Regions from separate parts of the Streptomyces kaniharaensis genome, predicted to be linked through region 1. Evidence: predicted binding sites of a transcription regulator. Region 1 holds the regulator's gene; the other holds the start of a gene.

The links. The regulator HspR, encoded in region 1, represses chaperone genes until heat shock. The targets are predictions, from matches to a motif close to TTGAGNNNNNNNNNCTCAA.
Region 2: the regulator HspR is predicted to act here: its motif matches at 1,714-1,732, upstream of lon (endopeptidase La).

What each region holds. Positions count from the first base shown of each region.
Region 1 is NZ_WBOF01000001.1:2,960,547-2,964,898, reverse strand. Features, by position in the region: gene dnaK (molecular chaperone DnaK) at 1-25, shown strand, start outside; gene grpE (nucleotide exchange factor GrpE) at 22-639, shown strand; gene dnaJ (molecular chaperone DnaJ) at 893-2,044, shown strand; gene F7Q99_RS13545 (heat shock protein transcriptional repressor HspR) at 2,052-2,567, shown strand; gene F7Q99_RS13540 (helix-turn-helix domain-containing protein) at 2,776-3,792, shown strand; gene F7Q99_RS13535 (TIR domain-containing protein) at 4,329-4,352, shown strand, end outside.
Region 2 is NZ_WBOF01000001.1:3,844,917-3,849,268, forward strand. Features, by position in the region: gene F7Q99_RS17395 (response regulator transcription factor) at 1-267, opposite strand, end outside; gene F7Q99_RS17400 (rhomboid-like protein) at 827-1,621, shown strand; gene lon (endopeptidase La) at 1,755-4,163, shown strand; gene F7Q99_RS17410 (GtrA family protein) at 4,249-4,352, shown strand, end outside.

The DNA of each region.
Region 1 (4,352 bases):
GAAGCCCAAGGGCGGTGCGGCATGACGGACAAGGGCGGCAAGCCCGGCGACGACTCCGCCGCCGAGGAAGCCGTGATCAAGGCGGCCGAGGAGGCCGCCGCCGGCTCCGACGCCTCGGGTGCCGAGGAGCTGGCCGCGGCCAAGCGCGAGGCCACCGAGCGCACCGCCGACCTCCAGCGCCTCCAGGCCGAGTACCAGAACTACCGCAAGCGGGTCGAGCGGGACCGTCTCACCGTCCGCGAGATCGCGGTCTCCAACATCCTGGAGTCCCTGATCCCGGTCCTGGACGACGTCGGCCGGGCCCGCGAGCACGGCGAGGTGACGGGCGGCTTCAAGTCCGTCGCCGAGTCGCTGGAGACGGTCGTCGCCAAGCTGGGCCTCCAGCAGTTCGGCAAGGAGGGCGAGCCCTTCGACCCGACCATGCACGAGGCGCTGATGCACAGCTACTCCTCGGACGTCACCGAGGACACCTGTGTGCAGATCCTCCAGCCCGGCTACCGGATCGGCGAGCGGATCATCCGCCCGGCGATGGTCGCGGTCGCGGAGCCCCAGCCGGGCACCCAGACCACGGCCGGGCCGGACGCCGACACGGACAAGTCCGGCGAGTCGGACAAGACCGACGGTGGCTCGGACAGCTGACAACCAGTGACAGCTGACAACCAGTGCGCTGCGGAGTCGTACGCCGGCAATTCAGGCGGCCGGCTCCGCAGCGCGCTGTCGGCAGCGGCCCACCGCGGCCACGCTGTTGACAGCGCAGTGACGATGGACATCGGGAGGTGGCGGGAGCCGTGAGCGAGCGCAGCATGGGGGTCTCCCCGGCCCGCGGCCGGGGGAGCGCCGTTAGCAGGTGCGCGTGGCGCGAAGCGGCTGCCGAGCGAAGTGAGGTGGGCGCATGAGTGGCAAGGACTTTGTCGAGAAGGACTACTACAAGGTCCTCGGCGTGCCCAAGGACGCCACCGCCACCGAGATCAAGAAGACCTACCGCAAGCTCGCGCGCGAGTTCCACCCCGACGCCAACAAGGGTGACGCCAAGGCCGAGGAGCGGTTCAAGGACATTTCCGAGGCGTACGACGTCCTGTCCGACGAAAAGCGCCGCAAGGAGTACGACGAGGCCCGCAGCCTCTTCGCCAACGGCGGCTTCCGCTCCGGCGGCCCCGGCGGCGGCAACTACGGCTTCGACTTCGGCGACCTCTTCAGCGGCAGCCAGGGCGGCGGCGGAGGCGGCGGCATCGGCGACGTCTTCGGCGGCCTGTTCAACCGGGGCGGCCGGCAGGCCCAACCCCGGCGCGGCGCCGACGTCGAGACCGAGGTCACCCTCTCCTTCGAGGAGGCCGTCGACGGCGCGACCGTCCCGCTACGGATGACCAGCCAGGCCCCCTGCCGGTCCTGCAACGGCACCGGCGCCAAGTCCGGCACCACCCCGCGGGTCTGCCCGACCTGCGTCGGCGCCGGCACCGTCAGCCGCGGCCAGGGCGCGTTCGCGCTCTCCGAGCCCTGCAAGGACTGCCGCGGCCGCGGCATGATCGTCGACGACCCCTGTACCGACTGCCACGGCAGCGGCCGGGCCAGCTCCGCCCGCACCATGCAGGTCCGCATCCCGGCCGGCGTCCAGGACGCCCAGCGCATCCGGCTCAAGGGCAAGGGCGCCCAGGGCGAACGCGGCGGCCAGCCCGGCGACCTCTACGTCACCGTGCACGTCGACGCGCACCCCGTCTTCGGACGCAAGGGCGACAACCTCACCGTCACCGTCCCGGTCAGCTTCCCGGAAGCCGCCCTCGGGGGCACCATCGAGGTGCCCACGCTCAACGGCCCCGCGGTGAAGCTCAAGCTGCCCCCGGGCAGCGCCAACGGCCTCACCATGCGCGCCCGCGGCAAGGGCGCCACCCGCAAGGACGGCACCCGCGGCGACCTCCTCGTCACCGTCGAGGTCGTGGTGCCGCAGCACGTCACCGGCGACGCGCTGAGCGCCCTGGAGCAGTACCGCGAGGCCACCGCCTCCGACGACCCGCGAGCCGCCCTGTTCCGGGCGGCGGAGGGAGCGTGACGACCAGATGTCCCCGATGACCCCCGACAGCCCGATCGGCCCCGGCCTCGGCGAGGGCCTGCCCGGCGGCCACCGCCGCACCAGGCGCCCCGCGGCACCGCCGCAGTACGTCCTCACCGAGGACACCCCGGTGTACGTGATCTCGGTCGCCGCCGAGCTCTCCGGCCTCCACCCGCAGACGCTGCGCCAGTACGACCGTCTCGGCCTGGTCAGCCCCGACCGCACCGCCGGCCGCGGCCGCCGCTACTCCGCCCGCGACATCCAGCAACTGCGCGAGGTCCAGCGGCTCTCCCAGGACGAGGGCATCAACCTGGCGGGGATCAAGCGGATCATCGAGCTGGAGAACCAGGTCACCGCTCTCCAGGCCCGCATCGGGGAACTGGTCGACTCACTCGAAGGCGCCGCCGCCGCGCTCCAGCAGCGCGAGGCCGCCGTCCACGCCTCCTACCGCCGCGACCTCGTTCCGTACCAGCCCCCGACTCCCCAGTCGAGCGCCCTGGTCGTCTGGCGCCCCAAGCGCTGACCTGCCCGTACACAACAAGCCGCCGGCCCCTCCTGTTCGGGGGGTGCCGGCGGCTTGCGTGTGGTGAGAGGGTGCCGTCTCGAGAACACTGCTGCGCTCCGGGCACCTGCGAAGCTCGGCCGGGTGGCCAGTCAGACTTTAGGATCAGTTGCAGAGCACAGTCGTGTTTCTCTGGCAATTTTGTCCGGTCTACGACAAGGAGACGGGGATGAACGGGCGCGAGCAGGCAGGAATCATGCCGGACAGGCCCCGCGCTCTGTCAGCCAACGCCCGAGCCCTGTATCTGGCCACCATCGAGGGGAATGGCAAGGCCGCCCGGAGAGAAGACAGTCCACAGGAGGCCGCCTCATTCGACGAGCTGGTCACGCTCGGCCTCCTGGTGCCGGATATGGATGAACCCGGCCTCTATGCCGCAGTCGATCCGGCCCAGCTCTCCAACAGAATGAGCCTCACCTGGCAGCGCCAGGCCCTCGATTTGCTGACACGGGCGGTCGCACTCCCCGCCGACCTCGGCGATCTCGCCGAAGCCTTTCATTCACGAGGGCAGGAGGGAGGTCCGATCGAATACGTGCGAGGGAAGGCTCTGATAAATCAGCGCATCCTTCAGGCCCAGGCGGACGGCCCGGACGAAGCACTCGCCATGCAGCCTGGTGGCCCGCGCCCGCCCGAAGTACTGGCCGCCGGACTGGACTATGACTTCGCCAGGCTCAAAATGGGCGCCAGCATGCGAACGATCTATCACGCCAGCACTCGCTACCATCAGCCGACGCGCGATTACGTCGCAACGCTGTCCGCTGCCGGATGGCAGTTCAGAACGCTTGACGAGCCCTACACCAGGCTCATCATCATAGACCGGCGACTTGCCGTTATCCCGGCAGCCGACGACATGGACCTGGCCGCATTCATCCACGACCAGTACGTCATCGAATACCTGGTGGAAGAGGTATTCGAGCGGAACTGGAGTCGAGCTCTCGAATTCGACGGCGCGACGACCGTGCCGCAGCAGGTCGTCTCCCGACTCCGGCAAACCATCATCGACCTGCTGCTCGCCGGCACCAACCATCGCGTCATCGCGCGACGCCTCGGAATCAGCGAACGGACACTGGCCCGCCATCTCGCCGAAATGCGGGAGGACTACAACGTCGAATCGCTCTTCCAGTTGGGATATGTCCTGGGACGGGCCACTCCGGGCCACGACGAACAGCCCGAAGCGACCGAGTCATAAGGTGTGCGATCCCGAGAACCACGAGATCTCGTGACGCTCGGTCAGCCGACTCAGGTCCAGTGCGTATCGGCCGCGACAACGGTGGCCGTGGCACTCGCCTGCTCTTCCTCGACATACCCGCTCCCCACCGTCCCGGCGGCAACCGCCAGGACCGCAGTCAGCCCGGCGACGAGCGGCAATACGACCTTTCGGACGTACCGGTGTATACGAGACATACGCTCGTCCCTTCCCTCAAGCCTGCGATCGCGCAAATGAGTGGCAATGAAACGCCTGCACCCATGTTGCCGCAAGTCCGGGGACCATGTCATCTCTCTGCCAGGCATCCAGATGACACCTCTCAAACCTGGACGCCACCGCACCGCCCGATGGACGATCAGTTCGCTCCCGATAACCCACGCAAGTCCACCACACTTGCCGATGTACCTTCAACTCGAGTGCAAACGGCCGAGTTTCCACCGGCATGAGCAGTAACTCCCCCAACATCCCATAACGCCGCCGACGTTCCTTCCCCTGGTCGGCCTTCCCCCGGAGTCGACATGACTGAGCCCTACCTGCGTCAC
Region 2 (4,352 bases), 880 kb from region 1:
CGGACGCTGGGCCTGGATCCGGCGGCACACCTCGAGGCCGTCGAAGCCGGGCAGCATGATGTCCAGGACCACCAGGTCAGGCTGCCAGGTGTGGAAGCCGTCGACGGCGCCGGGGCCGTCGTGGGCCACGGCGACCTTGAAGCCCTCCGCGCCCAGCCGGGCCGCGATCGACTCCGCGATCGTGGGCTCGTCCTCCACCACCAGCACTCTGCGCTGGCTGCTCACCGTGCCGCCGCTGTTGCTGTTGTCCTGCTGAATTTCTGTCACGGTCACGCCACCGCCCCCAGGGCTGCGGGCCGGCCACCTGTGGGGATGGCGGGGCTCCGCTCGTAGTCTTGTTCCGTCGTGGACTGTGTGCCGGGTCCGCCGTCCCGTCGCGTGCGCGGATCGGAGGGCGGAGGTCGGCCACCCGCTGGTCCCGCGCGCCTCGCAGCGTACGGACAGCGGCTGCCTCCCGGCAGGTGGACCGGGTGATTCCGGCCCGTGGGCAGGTTCCGGCCCGCTCTCGGACCCACTCACGAGTGGGCACGGGCCGATACCTTACCCGGCGATTTTTCACGGCGTAACGGTACGTATGCATTCGAGTTGACGCCAAGTCGCCGGTCAGGGCCGCTACTGACGGGTCAATCGGGAGAAGGTCTGGACCAGCGCCGGGAATCCGGCCGGGCGCCCGGTTTGCCGTCTTCACGGGCTTTTCCCAGCTGGTTCTCAGAACCTCGACGTAACGTGATCACGACTACGCCCCGCCGGGTGGGATTTCCGGCGCGCGCCGGTACGTTTGGGCAGCGACGGAAGCCGGTGGCTGCGGGCGTGGAGCGGAGGCGGCATGGCTGGACTGCGGCGAGGTGCCGAACCGGGCGGGCCGGGGCCGTACGCCGGGCCGCCGTTCGGGATGCTCCGGTACGGGCTGCGCACCGCGGTGGTCGACTGGCTGCTGGCCCGGGTGCCGACGCCGCGCCGCAACCCTTTCGCCCTCGCTTATCTCGCCGTGGTGGGCGCCACCACGACCTTCGGCAAACTCGCCGATCCCGATCTCGTCCTGCGGCTGCAGGAGGCTTCGAGTTCCGACGGTCACAATCTCCTGCACCACCCTTTGCGCGCGTTGCTGTTCAGCGGTTTCTGGGTGGCCGGCCAGGTGTGGATGCCGTACCTGTGGGCATTCGCCTTCACCGTCGCCCCGCTGGAACGCCGGGTCGGGTCCGGGCGGGCGGCGGCGGTGTTCGCGATCGGGCACGTCACGGCGACGCTGCTGTCCCAGGCGGTGGTGATCACCGCCGTGGAGACCGGGCGGCTGGAGTCCGCGGCCATGGACTACCTGGACATCGGCGTCAGCTACGGCGTGCTGGCCAGCCTCGGCGCGCTGGCCGGGCTGCTCTCCCGGCGCGGGCGGCTGCTGGCGCTGGGCGGCGCCGCGGCGCTGATCGCCGAGCAGATCGCCACCGAGAACGACGTGGTCACCGCCGTGGGCCACCCGGTGGCGGTGCTCACCGGGGTAGTGCTGTGGCGCTGGCTGCGACGCGGGCCCGGGCGCCGGCTGCGGCCGGCCCCCGTCGAGGCGCCGGGGGTCGGATCCGCGCCCGCTCCCTCGCCCGGCGGAGCGCCCGTGCTGGACGCGGGCTGACTCGTTCGCGTGGTTTTTGACGGACCGTTCCACAGGCTTTCTTGTTCGCTCACGGCGAACACAGGGCGGGGAACATTCGGCCGTCGCCAAGCCTTAGTCAGGTCGACTCAAGTTCACTGACTGGGGAGAGATCATGGCATCGACGTCCACACCGCTCACCCTGCCCGTGCTGCCGCTCGACGACGAGGTCGTCCTGCCGGGCATGGTCGTCCCGCTGGACCTGAAGGACACCGAGGTGCGCGCCGCGATCGAGGCCGCCCGCGCCGCGGCCACCGGCGTCGGCAAGCCGCAGGTCCTGCTGGTTCCGCGGGTGGACGGCTCGTACGCGGCGGCCGGCACGCTGGCCGCCGTCGAACAGGTCGGCCGGCTGGCCGACGGCCCCAACACCGTCGGCCAGCCGGCCGCGCTGGTCCGCGCCGTGCGCCGGGTGCGGATCGGCGTCGGCACCACCGGGCCCGGCGCCGCGCTGTGGGTGGAGACCACGCCGTTCCGGGAGTCCTCGGTGGGCACCCCGGTGGCCGGCCGCGCCGCCGAGCTGGTCAAGGAGTACAAGGAGCTCTCCACCCAGTGGCTGCGCAAGCGCGGCGCCTGGCAGATCGTCGACCGGGTGGCCCAGATCGAGGGCGTCGGCGAGCTCGCCGACAACATCGGCTACGCGCCCTTCGTCACCGCCGAGCAGAAGCTCAAGGTGCTGCTGGAGGCCGACCAGGTCGCCCGCCTCGAGTACGCGCTGACGCTGCTGCGCGACCACCTCGCCGAGGAGGAGGTCAACGACACCATCCGCAGGGACGTCGAGGAGGGCGTGGCCAAGCAGCAGAAGGAGTTCCTCCTCCGCCGCCAGCTGGAGGCCGTCCGCAAGGAGCTCGCCGAGCTGAACGGCGACCCGGCCGACGAGGAGGGCGACTACCGCGCCCGGGTCGAGGCCGCCGACCTGCCTGCGATGGTCCGCGAGGCCGCGCTCAAGGAGGTCGACAAACTGGAGCGCGCTTCCGAGCAGTCGCCCGAGGGCTCCTGGATCCGCACCTGGCTGGACACCGTCCTGGAGCTGCCCTGGAACGAGCGCACCGAGGACGCGTACGACATCGCCGGCGCCCGCGCGGTGCTGGACGCCGACCACGCGGGTCTGTCGGACGTGAAGGACCGCATCGTCGAGTACCTGGCGGTGCGAAAGCGCCGGGCCGATCAGGGGCTCGGGCTGATCGGCGGGCGCCGGGGAGGCGCGGTGCTGGCGCTGGTCGGCCCGCCCGGGGTCGGCAAGACCTCGCTCGGCGAGAGCGTGGCCCGCGCCATGGGCCGCACGTTCGTCCGGGTGGCGCTCGGCGGCGTCCGGGACGAGGCCGAGATCCGCGGCCACCGGCGCACCTACGTCGGCGCGCTGCCGGGCCGCGTCGTGCGGGCGATCAAGGAGGCCGGCTCGATGAACCCGGTCGTCCTGCTCGACGAGATCGACAAGGTCGGCTCCGACTACCGGGGCGACCCGGCCGCCGCCCTGCTGGAGGTGCTGGACCCGGCACAGAACCACACCTTCCGGGACCACTACCTGGAGGTCGAGCTCGACCTCTCCGACGTGGTCTTCCTCGCCACCGCCAACGTGCTGGAGGCCATCCCCGAGCCGCTGCTCGACCGGATGGAGCTGGTCCGGCTGGACGGCTACACCGAGGACGAGAAGGTCGTCATCGCCCGCGACCACCTGCTCCCGCGCCAGCTGGAGAAGGCCGGGCTCGGCGACGAGCAGGTCACCGTCGACGAGGCGGCGCTGCGCAGGCTCGCCGGGGAGTACACCCGCGAGGCCGGCGTGCGGAACCTGGAGCGTGCCATCGCCCGGGTGCTGCGCAAGCTCGCCGCCCAGGCCGAGCTCGGCGAGCGCGAGCTGCCCGCCGCGATCGGCGTGGACGACCTGCGCGCCCTGATCGGCCGCCCGCACCACGTGCCGGAGGCCGCCCAGGAGCCGGCCGAGCGGCGCACCGCCGTCCCCGGCGTGGCCACCGGCCTCGCGGTCACCGGCGCCGGCGGGGACGTCCTCTACATCGAGGCCTCGCTCGCCGACGCCGAGACCGGCGGCACCGGGCTGACCCTCACCGGGCAGCTGGGCGACGTCATGAAGGAGTCCGCGCACATCGCGCTCTCCTTCCTGCGCTCGCGCGGCGCCGAGCTGGAGCTGCCGGTCACCTCGCTGCGCGACCGCGGCGTGCACCTTCACGTCCCGGCCGGGGCCGTCCCCAAGGACGGGCCGAGCGCCGGCATCACCATGACCACCGCGCTGGCCTCCCTGCTGTCCGGCCGCAAGGTGCGCACCGACGTGGCGATGACGGGCGAGGTGTCGCTGACCGGGCGGGTGCTGCCGATCGGCGGGGTGAAGCAGAAGCTGCTCGCCGCCGACCGGGCCGGTGTCACCACGGTGATCATCCCCAGGCGCAACGAGGCCGACCTGGACGACGTCCCGGCCGAGGTGCTGGAGCGGCTCACCGTGCACCCGGTGTCGGACGTCCGTGAGGTCCTCAAGCTGGCCCTGGAGCCGGCCGAGGTCCTGGTCGCCGCCTGACGGGCGCTCCGGCGGAATTGCGCCGGGCGACCGCGACTGGCGGCGACTGACCGGGGGACGGCATCACGCGTGCGACACTGCGGAGATGCCGTCCCCCACTCAGCGCGTCCTGGCCAGGGTGCCGGCCCGGCTGCGCCCGTTCCTGGTGCGGCACCGCAGGCTGGTGAAGTTCCTGCTGGTCGGAGGCAC